One region of the Lysinibacillus fusiformis genome, then DNA from elsewhere that is predicted to be linked to it. Evidence: riboswitches for the same ligand, from Rfam matches in the RefSeq annotation. Region 1 holds a riboswitch; the other holds the start of a gene.

Region 1 (6,216 bases):
AATGCTGCCCCGATAAATTCAGCGAGGTCAGTGGCAATGATGACCAATTCAGCCTGTATCCATAAAAAGATAGATGTTTTTTTAGAAAAATGCTCGCGTGCTACTTCAGGTAAATTCTTTCCTGTCGCAATGCCAAGCTTGGCAGACAGGGATTGAATTAACACGGCCATCAAATTAGAAAAGGCTATAACCCAAAGTAGCAAATAGCCGTATTGAGAACCTGCTGTAATGTTTGTAGCAAAATTACCAGGGTCGATATAGGCGACTGCTGCAATGAAAGCAGGTCCTAAAAATGGTAAAAATCGTCGCCAACCTTTTATATCTCCATCTAAAACCGCCTCTGCAGCCGGTTTTGTGACTCGTTTGTAAACCATATTGTTCCCTCGTTTCAAAAAGTATCATTAACGAAATAAAGTTTCCTATAGGAAAATAAGATATTAGTATTCTAACGCTAGGAATAAAAAAAGTGAAGTAGTTTGTTTTATCTTTCTTTATAAGTATGTGTCATTCTCATCATTTTCTAATTAGACTTTCACCACTTGTATCGTATACGATGAAAAGAAAAGGCGAAGGACGGATTCGACATGACGCATCGAATTTTAATTATTGAAGATGAAGAAAATATTGCCAGAGTGCTACAACTGGAGCTTCAATTTGAAGGGTATGAGGCAGAAATGGCCCATACAGGAGCAGAAGGCTTACTACAATACCGTGAGCAGCAATGGGATTTAATTTTACTTGATATCATGCTACCTGAGATGAGCGGTATTGATGTGCTAAAGCGGATTCGTGCAACAGAATCCCAGACGCCTGTTATCATGTTGACTGCCAAAAGCGAGGTAGAGGATAAGGTAAAGGGCTTGGATTTAGGAGCCAATGATTATGTGACAAAGCCTTTTGAAATTGAGGAGCTGCTGGCACGTATTCGCAATGCTTTACGATTTTCGCAGAAGGTCAGTCCAAAGCAAGTTGCCCTTACATTTGGCCATTTATCGATAAACGAGCAAACAAGGGAAGTTGTCTATTTTGATAAGGAAATTCAGCTGACACCCCGTGAATATGATTTGCTGTTCTATTTACTGAAACATCCCAAACAAGTACTGACAAGAGAGCAAATACTAGAGGCTGTGTGGGGCTATGATTATTATGGGGATACAAATGTTGTGGATGTTTATATACGTTATGTCCGTCAAAAGCTTGAAGCTGCCAATGCTACACCTCTTATTCAAACGGTTCGAGGTGTTGGGTATGTGCTAAAGGAACACAGTTATGAGACTTAAAACAAAAATTCATCTACTAACAACATTGCTAATGCTAGTTATAGTAGTGGCAACAAATAGTGGAATTTATTTGTTGTATGAGAAATTTGCCTACGATACGGAATATAATCAGCTCCAGACACGGGCAAATGATTTAGGCGCTACACTGAGTCAGTTAAATGCACAAACCAACCTACAGCAAGTATTAAGAGCATATATGCCAACAGATGGCGCTGTCTATATTTATGAAGGTGAGCGTTTGAAAACAAAGGTTCAGGCTACTCTTGAAATGCAAGAAGGTCCTTCTATTACCTACACAATGCCTGCTATTTGGATAGACGGAACGGTTGTGGACATAACATTACAGCAATCTATGGAAGAAGTAGAGCGGACATTAGATTTGTTAAAGGTCATATTGATTGTTGTATCGGTTATGGCTACAGTTCCGATTTTCCTAGCAAGCTTAGTACTTGGGCGTCTTATTTTATTACCGCTAGAACGTTTAAATGAGACCATGCGCAAAAGTGCATCTACTGGGAAATATGAAAAAATAGATATCGCAGAAAAAGGTGGAGACGAGTTAACAAATATTAATCGTACTTTCAATATGATGATGGAGAAGCTTGAGCAGCATTATCAAAAGCAACAAGAATTTGTGTCAAACGCCTCCCATGAGTTGAAAACACCTATAACTGTTATTGAAAGCTATGCAAAATTACTCCTAAGAAGAGGTTTTGATAATCGGGAGGTTGCTCAGGAATCCTTACAAGCCATTGCTAATGAATCATCTCGTATGCATGAAATGGTGCTGCAATTGCTAGAACTAGCTAAAAATAATGAGCATTTGGACGTTCATTTCGAGCAGCTAGAGCTTGCCCCGTTCTTAAATAAAGTAGCTTCACAAATGGAGCAGGCATATCATCGAACATTTAGAATGGATGCGACGATTCCAAGATTTATTTATAGTGATGAAAAAATATTGAAGCAACTACTCTTTATTTTGCTTGATAATGCGAGGAAATATAGTGAGGATGAAATACGTATTCTAGCCACAGAAACAACTAATCAAGTACGTATTACCATCCAAGATTTTGGTATGGGTATTCCTGCAGAGCATATTCCTCATTTGTTTGAGCGTTTTTATCGTGTAACAGAGGATCGTAATCGTAAGACAGGCGGTTCAGGGCTAGGGCTAGCAATAGCACATGAGCTGGCACAACAATTGGGTATAACGATAGATGTGAAAAGTAAGCTAGGGGAAGGCTCAAGCTTTACTTTATGTATACCGAAGGAGGGACAGCAATGAAAAAGTGGATGTTGATAATTGTTGTTATTATCCTTCTTTGTAGTGGAGTAATTTGGTTTATTCAAAATCGTTATTTTTACGTTCAACCTCTTAGTGAAGCGGAGGCTGTTCGCCATATTGAAACAATCTATAATGGTCATGTTACACAAGTGAAGAAACAAGGAAATACCTTTGAAATGCTATTTACGCGGGAGAATGTTAAATATGCGGCCATACTTGATGTTACGACACAGCAGGTAACTAATCTAATAATGAAAGAAGGCCAAAGTAAATTACTGTTAACAGAAAAGCAGATCAGACAAATGGTTAAAAAGGAATATGGTGATGTAGAAAGTGTTATGCTAACGGATTCCGTTTATACTGTGCGTGTTGAAAATGAGAAAATACAAAAGGATTTAACGCTTGATGGTTATACTGGTGATGTACTGGCAGAGAGAAAGGTTGAGACACAAGGACAATCTATCGAAGAGCCTATTATTACTGAACAGCAGGCCATTCAAATAGCTCTTAAGCAATTAAAGGGTGAAGTCGATTCAGTTGATTTTGAGGAAACCTCAGAGGGTGGTTACTATTTAGTTGAAATCGAAACACAGGAGGACGAAGCTACTTTTCAAATTCATGCTGTTTCAGGGAAGGTGTTGTCTGTTACATGGGATGACGATCAATAAATCATTCTCATGAAATTCTAATGTTCCTCTTATAGTTCTATCATCTTCACTTGGTAAGCTAAGTTTAGATAAAACAAAGGAGAGATGAACATGAAAAAAATGATTATGATTCCAGCACTAGTAATTACTCTTGGGGTGGGAGCAGCGATTGGCTCGACGACTTTATTATCAGGAAATGCCCAAGAAAAAAAGGTTTTATCAATGCAGAAAATTGAGAAGAAAGCTCTAGCAGTAGTTGATGGTACAGTGGCAAATATCGAATTTGACCAAAACCAGTTTAGCTCTATTTATGAAGTAGAGGTGCATACAGATACAGAAGAATATGATTTAAAGTTTGATGCTTTTAGTGGAAAATTACTCAAACAGAAAAAAGAACGTCTAGATGATGATGATTGGGATGATCAAATTCCAACTACCACCACGACAACAAAAATAATTACAAAAGAGCAGGCTATCAAGACAGCCCAAACGAAAGCAAAGGGCACAGTGACAAAAATTAAGCTCGATGATGGTGTATATGAAATTGAACTGAAAGACGGTCAATATGAATACGAAGTAGAAGTAGATGCAGTCTCTGGGAACATTATCGACTTTGAACAAGGCTATGATGACTAATTTAATGAACTGTCTTAAAGGTAGAACATACTTTTAAGGCAGTTTTTGTTGTATATACTGCGGGTATTCAAGAAATTTTATTTAAGAAGCGGTTATTTTAAGCCTATGCTTTTGCTCAAAAAAAAGAAAAATTTTCTTCTTTACTTTTTTAATCGGCAGGCGTAATATGACATCATTATAAAAGTTTCAAATTTCTAAATCGCTGAAGCAACTAGACGCGGGGGAACCAATTTTGACGGATGGCATAGCCATTCTTGGGGTGAATCTCTTCCATTTGGAGGAGTAGGGCTACTCAGGCCCGAATCCGACAGCTAACCTCGTAAGCGTTAAGAGCAGAAAAGTGGAGCTTGGCAGACGGATGAGCGTCTACAAGTCTTATTTAGTGATGACTTGTAGGCGTTTTTTGATGTTATTTAGAAAGGCGAAACACATTCTATGAAACTAGAAGGTGTTTATCAATGAAATCCTCATTCAAACGTTATGTAATCGGTAAACCATTAAGATCCGATGCGTTAGGGGAACAAAAGCTAAGTAAAACAAAGGCATTGGCCATATTATCGTCTGATGCGTTGTCATCAGTAGCCTATGGGCCAGAACAAATTTTAATTGTCCTGATGACGGTAGGTACAATGGCATTTTGGTATTCCTTACCTATTGCCGCTGGAGTGGTTGTTCTACTTGTGGCACTGATTTTATCCTATCGTCAGGTTATCTTCGCCTATCCACATGGGGGAGGCGCCTATGTCGTATCACGAGAGAATTTAGGCGTGAATGCAGGTCTTGTAGCTGGGGGCTCTTTGCTTGTTGATTATATTTTAACGGTAGCAGTAAGTGTGTCGGCAGGAACAGATGCCATTACATCGGCATTCCCAAGTCTTCACCCTTACAATGTACCCATTGCTATCATTTTTGTGATTTTCTTAACGATTTTAAACTTGCGAGGTGTAACGGAGTCAGCCTCTATCTTGGCGTATCCAGTCTATCTATTTGTAGGCGTTATGCTATTGTTAATTGGGATTGGACTTTACAATGTGGCAACTGGGCAGGTGCCAGCAGAGCTACATCCAAAGATTGGCACACCAGTGGCAGGGATTAGCCTATTTATTTTATTAAAGGCATTTGCCTCAGGAAGCTCAGCCTTAACAGGGGTAGAGGCCATTTCTAACGCAATTCCTAATTTTAGAAATCCTGCCCCTAATAATGCTGCTAAAACGCTTTTAGCAATGGGCGCCATTTTAGCCGTTTTATTCATCGGGATTGTTAGCCTATCTTACTTTTATGGGGTTGCACCAACAGCAGAAGCAACAGTAGTATCCCAGCTAGCAGAAGCTAGTATTGGTCGCAATTTCCTTTATTATATTGTACAGGGAACTACGGCAATGATATTAGTACTTGCAGCAAACACAGGATATTCAGCCTTCCCATTGCTTGCTGTGAATTTATCGAAGGATGGTTTTATCCCAAGAATCTTCCAAATTCGAGGGGATCGTCTTGGCTATTCAAATGGCATTTTAATGCTAGGTGTTGCAGCCATTGTTTTAATTATACTATTTGACGGGGCCACAGAGCATTTAATTCCGCTTTATGCAGTAGGGGTATTTATTCCCTTTACATTAGCGCAAACGGGAATGATGCGAAAATGGTGGCGCGAAAAACCAAAAGGTTGGGTAGCGAGATTTACAATCAATACAATAGGAGCAGCTATCTCTTTCATCGTGGCAATGATGTTTTTTGTGACAAAAATGCCTCAAGTTTGGCCTGTGTTTATCTTTTTACCAATTATAATTTTTGTATTCCATCGTATTAAGCACCATTATCAAGCCGTTGGAGAACAGTTAAGATTGAATCATGAGGAGCTGGCTACTATTGAGGGGAATGTTTTCATTGTGCCAGTAGCTGGTATAACGAAGGTGGTTGAAAATTCCCTACATTATGCTAAATCACTTAAGGTGGATAAAGTGATCGCCTTTTATGTAGCTTTCGATCAAGCAGATGCAAAAGCCTTTGAAGAGAAGTGGAACGCATGGCAACCTGATGTACGGTTAGTTACTTACTATTCACCATATCGCAGCATTACACAGCCATTGATTAAATTTATTGATAAAGTTGAACATCAATGTACGAAGACAGGTCATAAAGTAACGGTTGTTATCCCTCAATTTTTACCGAAAAAAGGCTGGCACCATATGCTACACAACCAATCGAGTCTTCTCATTCGTACGACACTGTTATTTCACAGAAATGTCGTCATTATGACAGTACCTTTTCATTTATCAAAATAATGCTAGCAAGCTAGAAAATAGTCTGTTATAATCAGTACGTTGATTGAAAACACGAACGTTTACAATTAAAAAGTTACAGAATACCA
Region 2 (6,216 bases), 2.0 Mb from region 1:
ATAGCTGATTCTAACTACTAATTTTTTCTTTTTTATAGAAGCCATAAGCTCTTACGTTTATTCGTAGGAGCTTATGGCTTCTTTGTGTCTAATCAGCATATCATTTTTTTATTCACATATACTCCACTGATGAACGTGAATACTGAAAGGAGGATGTCATGTTTACACAGTATAAGTCTTGGAGGCCCTATATTAGCCCATTCGACCCTTGTAAGCCTATAGAAGTAAAGTATTTTGCCACACCCCCACAACTGTATATGGGTTTTCAACCACCTGGACTACCCCAATTCCAAACCCCAAGAGAAGCGCTAATGGCAGGTACGCTATGGCCACAGTTATTTAGCCCATACCCATTTCCCCCTAAAAGGAGGGAGGAAGAATGACTAAAAAGATGCCGCCCGAATTTTATAAGCAGTTAGAAGAAATACAAGCAATCGATTTCGTCATTGTTGAATTAAACCTCTATTTAGACACGCATCCACACGATTATGACGCCATTCAGCAATTTAATGAAAATACTGAGAAAAGTATGAAGCTCAAAATTGACTTTGAACAAAAATATGGACCACTCATGAATTTTGGGAGAAGCTATTCGAATTATCCTTTTAACTGGATTGATACACCATGGCCATGGCAAGTCTAATCAAAAGATTAGGAGGAAGAATTTTTGTGGTATTATGAAAAGAAGCTCCAGTATCCAGTAAAAGTTAGTACATGTAATCCAATGCTTGCTAAGTTTTTAATTGAGCAATATGGAGGGGCTGATGGGGAACTGGCTGCAGCTCTTCGCTACATGAATCAGCGCTATACGATTCCCGATAAAGTAGTGGGATTATTAACTGATATCGCAACAGAAGAATTTTCACACTTAGAAATGATTGCCACGATGATTTATAAGCTAACAAAAGATGCGACACCAGAAATGCTTAAAGAGGCTGGTTTAGGTGATCATTATGTGAATCATGATCGGGCTTTATTTTATCAAAATGCCTCAGGGGTACCGTTTACAGCAACCTATATTCAGGCAAAGGGTGATCCTATTGCAGATTTGTATGAGGATATAGCAGCTGAAGAAAAAGCACGCGCCACATATCAATGGATTATTGATTTATCCGATGACACCGATTTAAATGATAGCTTGAAGTTCTTACGTGAACGAGAAATTGTACACTCTCAGCGTTTTAGAGAGGCTGTTGAAATCTTAAAAGATGATCGAGATCAAAAGAAAGTTTTTTAAGACGAAAAAGGCTGTATCAATTAGAACTTGACACAGCCTTTTTTGTGTTTATTGTATGTTTGAGAATAAAGTAAGATCTTTTCGAGGACCAATCATTACTAATAAATCTTCCTTTTCAATTATCTGCTCAGGAGAAGGAGAGATAATAATTTCTCCTTCTCGCACAATCGCAATCACACTGACGTTATATCTTGCGCGCAAGTCTAAATCACGAAGGTTTCGTCCAGCCATTTTAGAAGGAATCATAATTTCTTCAATACTGTATTCCTTAGATAATTCGATATAATTCAACATATTTGGGGATAGGAGTTGATTAGCCACACGTTCACCCATATCTCTTTCTGGATAAATAATCCAATCGGCCCCCACTTTATCTAACACTTGCCCATGTCTTTTACCTAGTGCCTTTGCAATCACTTTTTTGATCCCTAGCTCTTTTAATAAAGAGACGGTTAAAATACTAGACTGCATATCATTACCAATCGCAACGATGACACAATCGAAGTTACCAATGCCAATTGATTTTAAAGCTTTTTCTTCTGTGGCATCTGCAACTACAGCGTGAGTCACATAGGGTTCCGCATCCTCTACTCTTTCTTCATTTATGTCAATTCCCAAAATTTCCTGTCCAGCTTCATGCAATCTGCGCGCAACGCTTGTTCCGAATCTACCTAAGCCAATAACAGCGTATTGTTTAATGGTCATAGCCTTTTGAACCTCCTGTCATTGTGTTATCCAATCATAATATTTCCTTTCGGGTGGTGGAAACTCTCTTTTTTTCTTCGGTTTGCAATGGCAAAAGCAATGGTTAGTGGTCCAACTCTTCCTGCGAACATTGTAAAAATAATAAGAAGACGACCAGTAGGTGTTAGCTCAGGGGTTAGACCCATCGAAAGACCAACAGTACCAAATGCAGAAGTAGCCTCAAATAAATACATCATAAAACTATGGTGTTGTTCAGTAATGCTAAGAATAATCGTTACGACTACAACGATTAATCCACCGGACATTGTAACCGTCAATGCCTTTAAAATAGTTTCAGTGACAATTCTACGTTTAAAGAGAACGACATCTTCTTTTCCTCTAATTTGTGACCACATAGTGGCTACTAAAACAGCAAAAGTTGTTATTTTAATACCTCCAGCAGTCGACCCAGAGCCTGCCCCAATAAACATGAAAAGTATCATTAAAAATAATGTAGAATGTGTTAGGTCTCCAATAGCCAGTGTATTGGAGCCCGCGGTTCTTGGCGTAACCGTTTGGTAAAGGGAACCTAACACTTTACCCCAATCTGATAATGGTCCAAGTGTTTTTTTGTTGCCATACTCAAACAAAAATATCAAAATGGTTCCACTAATAGTTAGTAATAGAGTAGTTACTAGGACAATTTTTGTATGGACAGAAAGCCTTTTAGTAACACGATATTCATATAATTCATTCATAACAATAAAGCCTAATCCACCGATTGTAATAAGGGCACAGATGGTGAAAACTACAAAGGGATCATCAACATAGGCAGTCATCCCGTTAAAACCACCCATTAAATCGAAGCCTGCGTTGTTGAAGTTGGAGATGGCATGAAAAAATCCGAAATAAAGGGCCTTTCCAATTGGCATATTAAAAGAAAAACGAATCGATAGAATAAGACCGCCGATTATTTCAATACATACTGTAAAGAGCAATATTCTTTTCACTAATCGAACAAGTCCAGCAATAGAGATATTATTAAAGGCCTCTTTAAGCAGCAGTCTCTCTTTTAATGAAATTTTCTTTCCAAGCAGTAAAAATAATAATGTGGCAAATGTCATAAATCCTAAACCGCCAATTTGGATCAAGAGTAAAATAACCACTTCGCCAAAAATAGAGAAGGTATCACCTGTATCAACTACAATTAAACCTGTGACACAAGTAGCTGAAGTAGCAGTGAATAAGGCATCTAAAAAGGGCAAACCCTTCCCATCCTCAGTAGAAAATGGCATTGTTAAAAAAAACGTCCCTATGGCAATAATGAGGGCAAACCCCAATACGAGAACTTTGGGAGGGTTTAATGCTCTTTTAAAATTGTTCATTTCATTTTCCTCAATTCTGTATAGTAAACAACTAGTTGTTTAATGGCATAATAAAAAGACCTACGATAAAAGCATGAAAAGGGCAGAAAACATGCTAATAATGGTGGTCAATAACGACCTCCTTCGCTTTAGCCGACGAAGTTAGCTGACGGGTAGGATGGCGAAAGAGCTTTCTCATCCCTTCTGCTAATGCAGAATTAACCCCAAAAGATTGGTTCCTCCGTTCTCAAATAATTGAGATTTGGCCGATATGAAATAGAATGTGATTATTCTACGCCCTTATTCTATTTTTTGTAAACCCCCTAATTGTTAAGAAAATGTAATTATTTTTATTGTGGGCGAATTGTGTATGAATAATGCGAGAAAAAATAAAACCAAAAATTCACTTGATAATTTCGTATACTTTCTATTGACCATTATTAGACAATACGATATAATTTTTTAGTACACAACAGAAGGTTATTTGCCTAATTGTGTATTGACGTGTGTTCGGAGGGAGGGAAAGAGAGATGTCAAAAACTGTCGTTCGCAAAAACGAATCGCTTGAAGATGCTCTTCGCCGCTTCAAACGTACTGTATCAAAAAGTGGTACAATTCAAGAAGTTAGAAAGCGCGAGTTCTACGAAAAACCTAGCGTAAAACGTAAAAAGAAATCAGAAGCTGCACGTAAACGTAAGTGGTAATTTAATTTCCCATTAAAAATCCCTACGTTCATAACACGCAATTGTATGATTCACTGAGCAGACAAAGTTATACCTGAAATTAATCTCATTTTTGATTAATTTCAGGTATTTTACATTGCTCAACTTTACGTACATATGAAAAAGCCGAATGAAATCACATTGATTCATTCGGCTTTTTTACAACCCACATGATGTGGGTAATTTTGATTCAAGATCATGATGTATTAAATTAATAAATTTTTAAGATTTGTGAAACTTTTCGCATGATTGACCGTATATACAGAGGAGAAGCATGTTAGAAGGGAGGGAAAAAGATGCGAAAACGGAGAACCCTCGGCTATTTACTAGTGATATGGATGACTTTTTTGTTAGCGTTTCCATTAACTTCGGCTTTTGCCAGTAATAAGGTTTATCATGTTCCGATTCATAATGAAGTAGAGCGAGGACTTCATGCATTTTTAGAACGAGCTTTTAAAGAGGCTGAAGAAAACAAGGCAGAGGCGATTATCTTAGAAATAAATACGCCTGGCGGTTTCGTGAATGCGGCAAGTGATATCGCCATGCTTATGGATGCAACGGACTTAAAAACGATTGCTTATATTAATAAGGATGCACACTCAGCAGGTGCTTTTTTAGCCTTACATGCGGAAAAGATCTACATGGTTCCAAATGGAACAATCGGTGCAGCGGCAGTTATCGATTCAGCAGGGAATGCAGCCGACTTAAAGGCCAATAGTGCTTGGCTTGCTCAAATGAAAGCAGCGGCAGAAACGTCAGGTCGCGACCCTAAGTATGCATTAGCCATGGCAGATACCAACTATGAACTACCAGAATACCGTGCTGGCGGTAAGAATTTGTTAACCTTATCAGCCTCAGAGGCATTAAAGGTTAAGTACTCTGAGGGGACGGTTAAGAATTTTCAGGAGCTTTTAGAGGTAACTAACCTAAATGGTAGTGATATAGTTTCCATTGAACCAACCTTCTCTGAAAAATTGGCTCGTTTTATTACAAATCCCATCATTGTACCTATTTTATTGTCTATCGCAAGTTTAGGACTTGTAATGGAGCTTTATTCGCCAGGATTCGGCGTTCCAGGTATAATGGGTTTATCAGCACTTGGTTTATTTTTCTTTGGACATATGGTTGCGGGCTTTGCGGGATATGAAACATTGTTGTTATTTATTATTGGTTTAGCCCTTTTAATTGCAGAGTTTTTTGTCCCTGGTGGTATTGTTGGTATTTTAGGTGGTGTATTAATAGTACTAAGTCTGATACTGGCAGGTGCAAATATGATGCAAATGATAGTAGCAATTCTCATTGCGCTTGTGATAGCGATGATAGGAATGGTGATCCTGATGAAATTTTTCGGAAAAAAACTGCATGTCTTAAACAGGCTTGTGTTAATGGATGCAACCACGACAGAAGAAGGGTATGTATCTAATGTGAATCGCACAGAACTGTTAGGGAAAATAGGGAAAACGCTTACGCCATTACGTCCATCTGGAACAATGGTACTGGGTAGTGAACGCATTGATATTGTATCGGAAGGTGGCTATATCGATGCCAACCAACATGTAGAAATTATTAAAGTTGAAGGCTCACGCATTGTTGTGAGACAAACAGATAAAGAGATGGAGGAATAGAAAATGGGTCTTGATTTAGGTTTGATTGGTCCTATTGCCGGACTAGTTATTTTATTCATTGTTCTTGCGGTATTCTTTACCTTTGTACCCGTAGCACTGTGGATTTCTGCATTAGCAGCAGGTGTACGTGTGAGTATTTTCACATTAATTGGGATGCGCTTACGTCGTGTAATCCCGTCTCGAATTGTTAATCCATTGATTAAAGCACATAAAGCTGGTTTACCTGTAACGATTAATCAGTTAGAGAGTCACTATTTAGCAGGTGGTAATGTTGACCGTGTAGTGAATGCTTTAATTGCGGCTCACCGTGCCAATATTGAGCTGTCGTTTGAACGTTGTGCAGCAATTGATTTAGCTGGGCGTGATGTATTAGAAGCTGTTCAAATGTCGGTTAATCCAAAAGTTATTGAAACACCTTTCATTTCAGGGGTAGCAATGAATGGGATTGAAGTAAAAGCAAAGGCTCGTATTACCGTTCGTGCCAACATTGAGCGTTTAGTCGGTGGTGCTGGTGAAGAAACAGTTATTGCTCGTGTTGGTGAGGGGATTGTTTCAACTATCGGTTCAGCGACACATCATACAGA

What was found. A riboswitch is a leader RNA that binds a small molecule or an ion and turns the genes downstream of it on or off. The one in region 1 is predicted to bind cyclic di-AMP.
Region 2: another riboswitch for cyclic di-AMP. It lies ahead of JTI58_RS00440 (TrkH family potassium uptake protein); the one in region 1 lies ahead of JTI58_RS10350 (APC family permease).

The regions. Positions count from the first base shown of each region.
Region 1 covers NZ_CP070490.1:2,097,313-2,103,528, forward strand. Annotated here, with positions in the region: gene JTI58_RS10325 (Nramp family divalent metal transporter) at 1-374, opposite strand, end outside; gene JTI58_RS10330 (response regulator transcription factor) at 585-1,280, shown strand; gene JTI58_RS10335 (sensor histidine kinase) at 1,270-2,565, shown strand; gene JTI58_RS10340 (PepSY domain-containing protein) at 2,562-3,233, shown strand; gene JTI58_RS10345 (PepSY domain-containing protein) at 3,324-3,848, shown strand; cyclic di-AMP (ydaO/yuaA leader) riboswitch at 4,039-4,188, shown strand; gene JTI58_RS10350 (APC family permease) at 4,307-6,130, shown strand.
Region 2 covers NZ_CP070490.1:90,469-96,684, reverse strand. Annotated here, with positions in the region: gene deoC (deoxyribose-phosphate aldolase) at 1-21, shown strand, start outside; gene JTI58_RS00460 (spore coat associated protein CotJA) at 159-383, shown strand; gene JTI58_RS00455 (spore coat protein CotJB) at 380-643, shown strand; gene JTI58_RS00450 (manganese catalase family protein) at 668-1,237, shown strand; gene JTI58_RS00445 (potassium channel family protein) at 1,286-1,942, opposite strand; gene JTI58_RS00440 (TrkH family potassium uptake protein) at 1,969-3,306, opposite strand; cyclic di-AMP (ydaO/yuaA leader) riboswitch at 3,422-3,563, opposite strand; gene rpsU (30S ribosomal protein S21) at 3,816-3,989, shown strand; gene JTI58_RS00430 (NfeD family protein) at 4,304-5,632, shown strand; gene floA (flotillin-like protein FloA) at 5,636-6,216, shown strand, end outside.